2 regions of the Pseudomonas sp. MM227 genome follow, and region 1 is predicted to be linked to the other one. Evidence: riboswitches for the same ligand, from Rfam matches in the RefSeq annotation. Region 1 holds a riboswitch; the other holds the start of a gene.
The links. A riboswitch is a leader RNA that binds a small molecule or an ion and turns the genes downstream of it on or off. The one in region 1 is predicted to bind cobalamin.
Positions count from the first base shown of each region.

Region 2: it holds a riboswitch for cobalamin, as region 1 does, so the genes downstream of both, cobO (cob(I)yrinic acid a,c-diamide adenosyltransferase) here and cobW (cobalamin biosynthesis protein CobW) in region 1, are expected to answer to the same signal.

Region 1 covers NZ_OX352319.1:2,280,883-2,286,816, forward strand. The annotation lists gene ONG87_RS10265 (ABC transporter substrate-binding protein) at 1-67, shown strand, start outside; gene ONG87_RS10270 (iron ABC transporter permease) at 64-1,104, shown strand; gene ONG87_RS10275 (ABC transporter ATP-binding protein) at 1,101-1,856, shown strand; cobalamin riboswitch at 1,888-2,084, shown strand; gene cobW (cobalamin biosynthesis protein CobW) at 2,174-3,238, shown strand; gene cobN (cobaltochelatase subunit CobN) at 3,242-5,934, shown strand, end outside.
Region 2 covers NZ_OX352319.1:1,644,834-1,650,767, reverse strand. The annotation lists gene bluB (5,6-dimethylbenzimidazole synthase) at 1-482, opposite strand, end outside; gene ONG87_RS07520 (cobyrinate a,c-diamide synthase) at 479-1,813, opposite strand; gene cobO (cob(I)yrinic acid a,c-diamide adenosyltransferase) at 1,810-2,421, opposite strand; cobalamin riboswitch at 2,583-2,806, opposite strand; gene ONG87_RS07510 (sorbosone dehydrogenase family protein) at 2,941-4,254, shown strand; gene ONG87_RS07505 (C40 family peptidase) at 4,294-4,839, opposite strand; gene ONG87_RS07500 (C40 family peptidase) at 4,948-5,583, opposite strand; gene hda (DnaA regulatory inactivator Hda) at 5,897-5,934, opposite strand, start outside.

The sequences.
Region 1 (5,934 bases):
CATGGATGTCGTGCGCGCGGTGGAAGACATTGCTGCCGGCCTCGAGCGTACACGGGCCAAACCTTGATCCAGCGCCTGGCGCGTGAAGATGGCTGGGTCTGGCGCCTCCTGTTGGCGCTGCTCGCCCTGGCGACGTTGAGCGTGTCGATCGCCCTGGCGGTGTCGGTGGGGGAAATGGGCATTGCCCTGGCCACGGTCGGCAAGGCGCTGCTCAATGGCGTGGGCCTGGCCGACTACCCGGTGCCGAGGATCATCCAGGGCATCATTTGGGAATACCGCCTGAGTCGCGCGCTGGTTGCCGCCTGTTGTGGCGCCGGCCTGGCGATCTGCGGCGCGGTGTTGCAGGCGCTGCTGCGCAACGTGCTGGCCGAACCCTACGTGCTGGGCATCTCCGCAGGCGCCTCGACCGGCGCGGTGGTGGTGATGCTGCTCGGGCTGGGCGGCGGCGTGATCGGCATTTCCATGGGCGCGTTTCTCGGTGCGGCCCTGGCGTTCGGCCTGGTGCTGCTGCTGGCTGCCGGCACTCGCAGCGGCCCGGCGCAGGTGATCCTCGCCGGTGTCGCCGGATCGCAACTGTTCAATGCGCTGACGGCCTATATCGTCTCGACCTCGGCCAATGCCGAGCAGGCACGCAGTGTGATGTTCTGGCTGCTCGGCAGCCTGGGCGGGGTGCGTTGGCCCGACGTAGGCCTGGCCGCGGTGGTGGTCGGGGCGGGCCTGGTGCTGTGCCTGTACTTCGCGCGGGCGCTGGATGCCTTCGTGTTCGGCGAAGACGCTGCCGCCACCCTTGGCGTGCCTGTGGTCGCGGTGCGGCTGGTGTTGTTCGCGACCACCGCGCTGATCACTGCGACCATGGTCAGCATCGTCGGCGCAGTGGGTTTCGTCGGTTTGGTGGTGCCCCACATTGCGCGCTTTCTGGTGGGGCCCAGCCACGTCCGGCTGTTGCTCGCCTCGGTGCTGATCGGCGCCAATTTCATGGTGCTGGCCGATATCGTCGCGCGCATCATCGTGCCCGGCCAGGTGTTGCCCATCGGGGTGGTCACGGCCCTGGTCGGCGCCCCGGCGTTTGCCTTGATCCTCTACCGCGCGAGGCGTCGAGCATGAGCCTGCAACTGCACCAGGTCAGCTGGAAAGCGGGTGGGCTGCTGATTCTCGACGACGTCAGCCTGGCCATCACGCCCGGCAGCATGGTCGGCCTGATCGGCCCCAATGGCTCGGGCAAGTCGTCGCTGCTGCGCCTGCTGGCCGGGCTCGGGCGTCCCAGCCAGGGGCAGGTCACACTCGACGATCAGCCCATGGCGGACGTATCGCGGCGAGCGGTCGCACGGCAGGTGGCGATGGTGGAACAACACGCCAGCACCGAGGTGGACATTCGCGTACAGGAGGTGGTGCGCCTGGGGCGCACGCCGCACCGCTCGCCGTTCGCACCGTGGCTGCGCGAAGACGACCTGGCGATTGCCCAGGCCCTGGCCCAGGTCAACCTGAGCGGCCATGCGCAGCGGCGCTGGCACACCTTGTCCGGCGGCGAACGGCAACGGGTGCAGATCGCTCGCGCCCTGGCCCAGCAGCCCAGCGAATTGCTGCTCGACGAGCCCACCAACCACCTCGACATCCAGCACCAGCTGGAATTGCTGCAACTGATTCAGAACCTGCCGTTGACCTGCGTGATGGCGATTCATGATCTGAACCTGGCGGCGATGTTCTGCGACGTGCTGGTCGTGCTCAAGGGCGGCCGTCTGGTTGCCAGCGGTGCGCCGGCGCTGGTCTTGACCGAGCGGCTGATCGCCGAGGTCTATGGCGTTCACGCCGAGGTTAGCCTGGCCGGCGGCCGCCCCCATGTGCGCTATCGGGTCTGAGCCGTATCACTGACACGTCCCGTGCCCTGTGGTAGCCTTGCGCGTTCGAGGTTCTCTGCCCAGCAGAGCTAAGACGGGAACGCGGTCCAAGCCGCGGCTGCCCCCGCAACTGTAAGCGATGAAGGCTGCGCCAAGGCCACTGCGAACGCTCGCGGGAAGGCGCCGCAGCCTGGGCCAGAATGGCCGGCATCGCGAGCCAGGAGACCTGCCTCGACTGTTCTTTCCTATTCAACCGGGCGGGGTGATCCGGTGACGAATGCTGGCGCCTGCCGTTGCGGCGCTCGTCTCGTGCCCTGCCGCGCAATCAGGGCGACCCGATGAAAACGCTGTCCAAACTACCCGTCACCATCGTCACCGGCTTTCTCGGCTCGGGCAAGACCACCTTGCTGCGCCATATGCTCGACAACGCGCAGGGCCGCCGCATCGCCGTGATCGTCAACGAATTCGGCGAGCTGGGCATCGACGGCGAGATCCTCAAGCAGTGCACCATCGGCTGTACCGAAGAAGAAGCCAATGGCCGGGTCTACGAGCTGGCCAACGGCTGCCTGTGCTGCACCGTGCAGGAAGAGTTCTTCCCGGTCATGCGCGAGCTGGTGGCACGGCGCGCCGACCTCGATCACATCCTCATCGAAACCAGCGGCCTGGCCTTGCCCAAGCCGCTGGTCCAGGCCTTCCAATGGCCGGAAATCCGCAGCGCCTGCACGGTCGATGCGGTCATCACCGTGGTCGACAGCCCGGCCGTGGCGGCGGGTACCTTCGCAGCCTTCCCCGAGCAGGTCGATGCCCAGCGCAAGCTCGATCCCAACCTGGACCATGAATCGCCGCTGCACGAGCTGTTCGCCGACCAGTTGGCCAGCGCCGACCTGGTCATTCTGAACAAGGCCGACCTGATCGACGCAGATGCCCTGGCTGCGGTGCGCGCCGAGGTCGCCGAGGAACTGCCGGCGGCAGTGAAGGTGGTCGAGGCCAGCAGTGGCCGTTTGCCGCTGGCGGTACTGCTGGGCCTGGGCGCAGAGTCCGAGCAACACATCGACGGCCGCAAGACCCACCACGACCACCATGAAGGCGACGACCACGACGACCACGATCACGACGCCTTCGATTCAATCTCCATCGAGCTGCCGCAGGCCGAAGAAGCCAAGCTGCTGCAGGCGCTCAACGCTGCCGTGGTCCAACACGGCATTCTGCGCGTCAAGGGCTTCGCGGCCATTCCGGGCAAGCCGATGCGCCTGCTGATCCAGGGCGTGGGCACGCGTTTCGACAAGCACTTCGATCGTGCCTGGGGCGCAGACGAAGCGCGCAGCACGCGCCTGGTGCTGATCGGTCAGGAACTGGATGCAGCGTCGCTGCAAGCGCAACTGCGCGCCGCGCTGGAAGCCTGACCGATGCACCTGCTGAGGACCCAACCCGGCGGCTTCGTGCCGGACGACAGCATCGCCGACCTCGGCCAGACGCCCGCCGAACTGGTCATCCTCTGCAGCGGCGATTCGCACCTGGCCTTGCTGGCCGAGGCCAGCGAGCGTCTGCCGGCCGACTACCCGAGCCTGCGCCTGGCCAACCCCATGCAGGTGCAGAATCATTCTTCGGTCGACCTCTACGTCGACCAGGTGCTGCGCCACGCCAAGGTCATTCTGATTTCCCTGCACGGCGGCATCGGCTATTGGCGCTACGGTGTCGAGCAGTTGATGCAGCTGGCCGAGCGGGGCGTGCAGGTCATCCTGGTGCCAGGCTGCGATCGTCCCGATCCCGAATTGGCCGAGCTTTGTACGGTGCCTGCAGAGCAAGCCGACCGCCTGTGGCAGTACCTGCGCCAGGGCGGCATGGAAAACGCACGCAACCTGTTCGGCTACCTCGGCAATACCTGGTTCGGACGTACCGAACCGTGCGAAGCGCCTCAGACGCTGCCGCGCACCGTCATCTACCATCCGACGCAACCGACCGCCGACCTGGCCTACTGGCAGACGCAGTGGCAAGCGCAATGGCCTGTGGTGCCGTTGCTGTTCTATCGCTCGCACCTGCAGGCGGCCAACACCGGTTTCGTCGACACCTTCTGTGCCAGGCTGCAGGCGGCCGGGCTCAATCCGCTGCCGATCGCCGTGGCCAGCCTCAAGGAAGCTGCATGCCTGGCGCAGGTGCAGGACTGGATGGACGAGGCGGGTGCCGCGATCATTCTCAACACCACCGGCTTTGCCCAGTCCAGCCCGGAAGCACCGCACCTGCGGCCGTTTCGCCGTGACATTCCGGTGATCCAGGCCATCTGCGCGCAGGACAACCAGGCATTGTGGCAGGCGAGCGAGCAGGGTCTGGGCGCGCGCGACCTGGCCATGCACATTGCCTTGCCGGAGCTGGACGGGCGCATCATCAGCCGGGCCATCAGCTTCAAGGACCTGGCCTGGCACAACGAGCGCAGCCAGAGCGATGTGGTGTGCTACACGGCGCATGTCGAGCGCATGGATTTCGTCGCCGAACTGGCGCGCAAATGGGCCGCTTTGGCGCGTCTGCCCAATGCCGACAAGCGTGTCGCCCTGGTGCTGGCGAACTATCCGACCCGCGATGGCCGAATCGGCAACGGCGTCGGCCTCGACACTCCGGCTGCGGCGCTGAACATCCTGCGCGCGATGCAGCAGCAGGGCTATCCGGTGGCCGATCTACCCGACAGCGGTACGGCGCTGATTCACCTGCTGCTCGGCGGCGTGACCAACGATCTGGAGCAACTGGACCTGCGCCCCTGTGCCCAGAGCATGGCGCTGGACGACTACCTCGCCGCCTTCGCCTTGCTGCCGGCGGCCAATCAAGCCGCCGTGCGCGAGCGCTGGGGCGAGCCAGGTGCCGACCCCATGTGCCGTAACGGCCGCATGATGATCGCCGGTCTGCGCATGGGCCTGACCTTCGTCGGCATCCAGCCGGCGCGCGGTTACCAGGTGGACGTCACCGCGGTCTACCACGACCCTGATCTGGTGCCGCCCCATGGTTACCTGGCGTTCTATTTCTGGCTGCGCCACACCTACGGCGCCGATGCGCTGATCCACGTGGGCAAGCACGGCAACCTGGAATGGCTGCCGGGCAAGGGCGTCGGGCTGTCCGAGCAGTGCTGGCCCGATGCGGTACTGGGGCCGATGCCGAATATCTACCCGTTCATCGTCAACGATCCGGGTGAGGGCGCCCAGGCCAAGCGGCGCACCCAGGCGGTGATCATCGACCACCTGATGCCGCCGCTGACCCGCGCCGAGACCTACGGGCCGCTGCGCGATCTGGAACTGTTGGCCGACGAGTACTACGACGCGCAGATGCTCGACCCGCGCCGCGCCCAGGCCCTGGAAAAGGACATTCTGGCGCTGGTGCGCGAAACGCGCATCGATCACGAGCTGCAGATGGCCGAGGGTGCCGAAGCGGCGGTGTGGCTGCCGCGCCTGGACACCTACCTGTGCGACTTGAAGGAGTCGCAGATACGCGATGGGCTGCACGTGTTCGGCGAGTCGCCCCAGGGTCGCCTGCGTGCCGATACCCTGCTGGCACTGCTGCGCATTCCTCGGGGCGACGGCCGCGGCGCCCAGGCCAGTGTGCTGCGAGCATTGGCCAAGGCTTTCGAGCTGGGTTTCGATCCGCTCGACTGCGACCTCGGCGCACCTTGGGACGGACCACGACCGACGGCCCTGGCCGCGATCAGCGAGGAGCCTTGGCGCAGTGCCGGCGACAGCCGCGAACGGCTCGAACTGTATGCCGCCCAGCTGATCGAGCAGGCCTTGAACGGTCCGCTGGAACTGGGCGAAGGCTGGAGCGACGTGCAACTCATCCTGGGCCACCTGTGCGACACCGTGGCACCGCGTCTGGATGCCTGCGGACCCGCGGAAATGCACGGCCTGCTCAGCGCATTGTCGGGCCGTTTCGTGCCCGCCGGGCCGAGCGGGGCACCCAGCCGCGGGCGCCTCGACGTGTTGCCCACCGGGCGCAACTTCTTTTCCGTGGACGTGCGCAACCTGCCGACCACCACTGCCTGGCGCATCGGCTTCGCCTCCGCCAACCTGATTCTCGAGCGGCACCTGCAGGACCATGGCGATCACCTGCGCCAGCTGGGCCT
Region 2 (5,934 bases), 640 kb from region 1:
AGTGCACGGGGATCGAACAGCGACACCCAACCCATGCCCAAACCCTCGGCGCGCGCCGCCAGCCACAGGTTCTGGATGGCGCAGGACACCGAGGCCAGGTCCATTTCCGGCAAGGTCCGGCGGCCGAACACATGGCGCTCGCGATCGTCCATCAGCGCCGCAACCAGCACTTCGGCGCAGTCCGCGATCCCTTCGACCTTGAGCTGCATGAACTGGTCCGAACGCTCGCCCATGGCGTGTGCGGTGCGCAGTCGTTCTTGCTCGACCAACGCCTGGATGCGTCCGCGCACACCCGCGTCGCTGATGCGAATGAATCGCCAGGGCTGCATCAGGCCGACGCTGGGCCCCTGGTGGGCGGCCGCCAGCAACCGCGCAAGCAGCTCCGGGGGGACGCTGCCGCCGGCGAAGTGACGCATGTCGCGGCGTTCGGCGATCACTCGGTAGATGGCGGCGCGCTCGCTGTCGCTGTAGGGCTCGCTCATGACGCCGCCCGATGCCCGGCTGCAGGCGCGCGATCATCGGGCGCGAACAGTGCGGCCACCGCCGCCGGATTGGACGGGAAATAGAAATGCACGTAAGAGGCGGTCATCCGTCCCTGGCGGTAAACCGCCTCGGCGCCGCGACCGCCATTGGGGCTGACGCCACGAGCAATCGGCTGCAGCTCGGTACTGGTCAGCGAGTGGTGATAAGTGTGCCCGCGCAATACCCCCTCCGGCAGCTCGACCGCCTGCAAGGCCAGGGCCGCCAGACGCTTCTGCATGACTGCTTCGCCGGGCAGCAGACCCAGCAGTTGCGCGCGGGCCCCTTCGACGTCGGTCAGCGCGTCGAGCAAGTAGAGCATGCCGCCACATTCGGCCAGCAGCGGCTTGCCCGCGGCATGGTGAGCGCGGATATCGTCGAGCATCGAAACGTTGGCGGCGAGCGCCAAATGGTGCAGCTCGGGGTAGCCACCGGGCAGGTACAGGCTGTCGCATGGCGGCAGCCGCAGGTCGTGCAACGGCGAGAAGAACACCAGCTCGGCGCCCATGTCGCGCAACACATCCAGACTGGCGTCGTAGACGAAGGCGAACGCGGCATCGCGGGCCACACCAAGGCGCACACCATCGAGCAGGCGCGCCACCGAGCGTTCGACCGGGGCGGCGAAGGTGACCGCAGGCGGCAAGGCCACCTGGCAGGTCTGGGCCAGGGCGGCGGCAGCGGCATCCAGGCGGGTATCCAGGTCGTTGAGCTCGCTGGCCTGGACCAGCCCCAGATGGCGGCTCGGCAGTTCGATCCCGGTTTCCCGGGACAACGCGCCGTACCAGCGCAGACCCTGGGTCAGGCTGCCCTCGAGCAGTTGCGCGTGACGCACCGTGCCGACCCGGTTGGCCAGGACGCCGGCGAACGGCAGATCGGGTTGGTAACAGGCCAGGCCCAGGGCAAGAGCGCCGAACGTCTGCGCCATGGCGGTGCCATCGATCACGGCCAGCACCGGAACGCCGAAATGACGCGCCAGGTCAGCGCTGGACGGCGTGCCGTCGAACAGGCCCATGACGCCTTCGATGAGGATGATGTCGGCTTCCTGCGCCGCTTCCCATAACAGCCGCCGGCTGTCCTGCTCGCCGACCATCCACATGTCCAACTGATAGACAGGCGCGCCGCTGGCGCGAGCGAGGATCATCGGATCGAGAAAGTCCGGGCCGCACTTGAACACCCGCACCCGCCGCCCCTGATTGCGATGCAGGCGCGCCAGGGCGGCAGTCACCGTGGTCTTGCCCTGCCCGGAGGCCGGGGCGGCGATCAGCACCGCCGGACACTGGCGCGGCTCGGTCATAGCTCGATGCCCTTCTGGGCACGGATGCCGGCCTGGAACGCATGCTTGACCACACCCATTTCGGTGACTGTGTCGGCCAGTTCGATCAGCTCGGGCTTGGCCCCGCGACCGGTGACGATCACATGCTGCATGGGCGGACGTGCCTGCAGATCATGCAGCACGGTGTCCAGGTCGAGATAACCATGCTTGAGGGCAATGTTGAGTTCGTCGAGCACCACCAGGCCAATGGCCGGATCGCTCATCAGCTGCCTGGAGACGTCCCAGGCAGCCTCGGCCGCCGCGATGTCTCGCTGCCGATCCTGAGTTTCCCAGGTGAACCCTTCACCCATCACGTGGTAGCGCACCTGCTCGGGAAAGCGCCGGAAGAACAGTTCCTCGCCGGTGCTGTTGCGCCCCTTGATGAACTGCACCACGCCGCACTGCAGGCCGTGGCCCATGGCTCGCGCGAGCATGCCGAACGCGGAACTGCTCTTGCCCTTGCCGTTGCCGCTGAGCACCAGCAGCAAGCCACATTCGTTGGGAGAATTGGCGATGCGTTCGTCCATCACGGCTTTCTTGCGCAGCATGCGCGCCAGGTGACGTGCGTCGCGTTCGGTCGTTTCGTTCATGGTGGCTCTCCGCTACACCTGCACGCAGGCAGCATCGACGCGACACCGCGGCCGGCTGGCCGAACAGTGAACGTCAATGCCGCTCTCCCCGCGCGACAGTACATGGGTCAGGGCACGGCCCGGCGCAACGACGCCCGAGAATGAGCGCCGGCCCTGCAGCGTGCCGTAAAGGTGGACCAGGCCGGTCTCCGGGCTCACGAGCGGGGCTGTACACACCCAGGCCGCACGCCTTCCCGAATCACTTCAGTGGCATCGTGTGCAGCCTTGACTCGTCTACCGTTGCGGGGGCAGCGCCGGGATGGCGCGTCGAACGCTGCGCACCGGCTTCCCTGTTTCACTCGTCTGGATCGTCCGATCGCCGAGCACCTGGAACAGCCGCGCAGGTTAGAGGGTTGAGCCAGGAGCGTCAATTGATCCGCAGCACCTGATCCCCTGCTGCCGCTGATCGGCAACGCGGTTGAACCTTGCCAACCGCCAGTGCCTCTACCTTCTGTGAACAAAACCTCAGAGAGCCCGACCATGCACAAGACCCGCCTCGCTACATTGATCCTGCTGGCTGCCGGCCTTGCCGCCTGTGGCGAAACATCGTCATTGCAGGTCAGCGACGGGACGGGCCCCTCGCCCAAGCTGCCCGAGCCTAACAAGACCCTGATCCCTACCGTCAACATCGCGCCGGCGGTGGGCTGGCCCGAAGGTGGCAAGCCAACGGCGGCGCCCGGCACCCAGGTGGCCGCATTCGCCGCAGACCTGGACCACCCGCGCTGGCTTTACGTGCTGCCCAACGGTGACGTGCTGGTGGCGGAAACCAACTCGCCGGCCAAGCCTGACGACAGCAAGGGTATTCGCGGCTTCGTCATGGAGAAGGTGATGAGCCGGGCGGGCGCCGGCGTGCCCAGCGCCAACCGGATTTCGCTGCTGCGCGACAAGGACGGTGATGGCGTGGCCGAGACCCGTACCGTCTTCATTGCCAACCTCAATTCGCCGTTCGGCATGACCCTGGTCGGCAACGATTTCTATGTGGCGGACACCGACAAGCTGCTGCGCTTCAAATACACCGATGGCGCCACCTCGATCAGCGGCGCGGGCGAGAAAGTCGTGGACCTGCCGGGCGGCACGCTCAACCACCACTGGACCAAGAACGTCATCGCCAGCCCAGATGGCAAGAAGCTGTACGTCACCGTTGGCTCCAACAGCAACGTGGGCGAGAACGGCATGGATCAGGAACAAGGCCGCGCAGCAATCTGGGAAGTGGATGCTGCCACGGGCCAGCACCGGATTTTCGCCTCCGGCCTGCGCAACCCCAACGGCATGGCCTGGCAACCCAAGACCGGCAAGTTGTGGACGGCGGTCAACGAGCGCGACGAGATCGGCAGCGACCTGGTGCCGGATTACATCACCTCGGTCAAGGATGGCGGTTTCTACGGCTGGCCCTATAGCTATTACGGGCAGCATGTAGACGTACGCGTCGAGCCGCAGAATCCCGAACTGGTGGCCAAGGCCATCGCGCCGGACTATGCAGTCGGGCCGCATACGGCATCGCTGGGCTTGAGTTTCGCCGACGGCAGCGGATTGCCTGCCCCCTTCACCACGGGCGCACTGATCGGCCAGCATGGATCGTGGAATCGCAAGCCGCACAGCGGCTATAAAGTGGTGTTCGTACCGTTCGTGGATGGCAAGCCGAGCGGCCAGCCCATCGACCTGCTCAGTGGCTTCCTCAATGGCGACGAGAAAGCCATGGGTCGCCCGGTTGCGGTACTGCCCGACCACAAGGGCGGTGTGCTGGTTGCCGACGATGTGGGCAACAAGATCTGGCGAGTCACTGCCGCCAAGTGATCGAGCCAGGCCGGGGCGAGATCACTCGCCCCGTTCGGGTCACGGATTGCGCGCCAACTGGCCAGGTTGCAGCACCCGCTTGGCGTTGAGATAGGCTTTTTGCCAATAGGGCTTGTTCAGATAATCGAGCTTGACCGTGCCGCCGCTCGACGGGGCATGCACGAAACGCCCCTCCCCTACGTAGATACCGGCGTGACTGACTTGCGAGCCACCGCTGGTGGCAAAGAACACCAGATCCCCGGACTGCAGGTGCGACTGGTCGACATCCGGCGAGCGCATCACGATCATTTCCCGCGTCGAGCGCGGCAGGGCAATGCCGGCGGCGTCGCGATAAACGAAGCTGATCAGGCCGCTGCAGTCGAACCCGGAGTCGGGCGTATTGCCTCCCCAGCGGTACGGCGTGCCCACCAATCCCAAGGCCCGGAACAAGACGTCGTCGGCGGCGCCGACCATGTCGTTGTTGGGGTTCATGACGATCGGGTTGATGACCTTGGGCCTGACTACCTTGGCCGGAGGCGCACTGGCGCAGCCGGCAAGCACGGCAGCCAATGCGATTGAAGCGAAAACGCGTGCCTGGGTAGACATGTACCGAACCATCCTGAGCCGACTGCCGTAATAGACTAGATTCATTACCCGAAAACACAAACGGCGCTGAGATTTTCACCTCACCGCCGCTTTGTTGCGCTGCATCCGTTATTTGCTGGAGATCATCGTGGTGGGCGCCATGGCCAGGGCCCGCTTGGCCTCGATGAAAGTCTTGCTCCAGTAGCTGTCGCCCAGGCTGTCTACGCGAACGCCACCGCTGCGGCGGCTGCTGGAGTGGATGAACTGGTCATCGCCCAGGTAGATGCCGGCATGGCTGACACGACCACGGCCGTTGGTGCTGAAGAACAGCAGGTCACCGGGCTTGAGCTTGTTGCGGGCAACCAGTGGGGCCTTGACGTTGATCATCTCGCGAGTCGAGCGCGGCAGGTTCATGCCCGCCTCTTCGCGGAACAGATAGCCGATGAAACCACTGCAATCGAAACCGGAAGCCTTGTCGGTGCCGCCGAAACGGTAGCGGGTACCGATCAGGGATTTGCCACGCTCAAGGATGCTGTCGGCCAGGATCGGCAAGCTGTAGCCCTTGCTGCCGTCGAACTGGGCCAGCTCGTCTTCGGTGGCAATTTCTTCTTCGAACAGCAGCGAGGCTTTCGAAGGGGATTGATGCGGCTGGACGGCGGTGACCGGGTCCAGGACCTGCTGCTGGGAGACCGGCGCTTGCGCCGCGCAACCGACCAGAAGGGTCAACAGTGCGATGGGCACGAGGGGTGCTAAGCGATTGAGCATGGGCACGACCGTGACGAGGAATAGTGAAAGAGAAGCGACTATACCTGTATCGCGATTATTTGCAAATTCAATCGAACGAAATGTGACTCAGGAGAATTACGGTGACATCTAACGCCCCATTTTGCAGCCCCCCTCGCACCCCGTTGCACGGTAATGACGCCGAATCCCCGAATTCATTGGCCGAAAGATAATCGCAAAATGCCACCATCATGACTGGACGTCTATACAGATAAGCATGCTGCAGAGGCGCACTTAGAACCGATTGGAACACCGGTGAAACAGGTCATAGAGCGGCTGAATCGACCTGCCTTTTCTACCACCCCAGCGTTTCCTTGAGGAAAGGGATGGTCA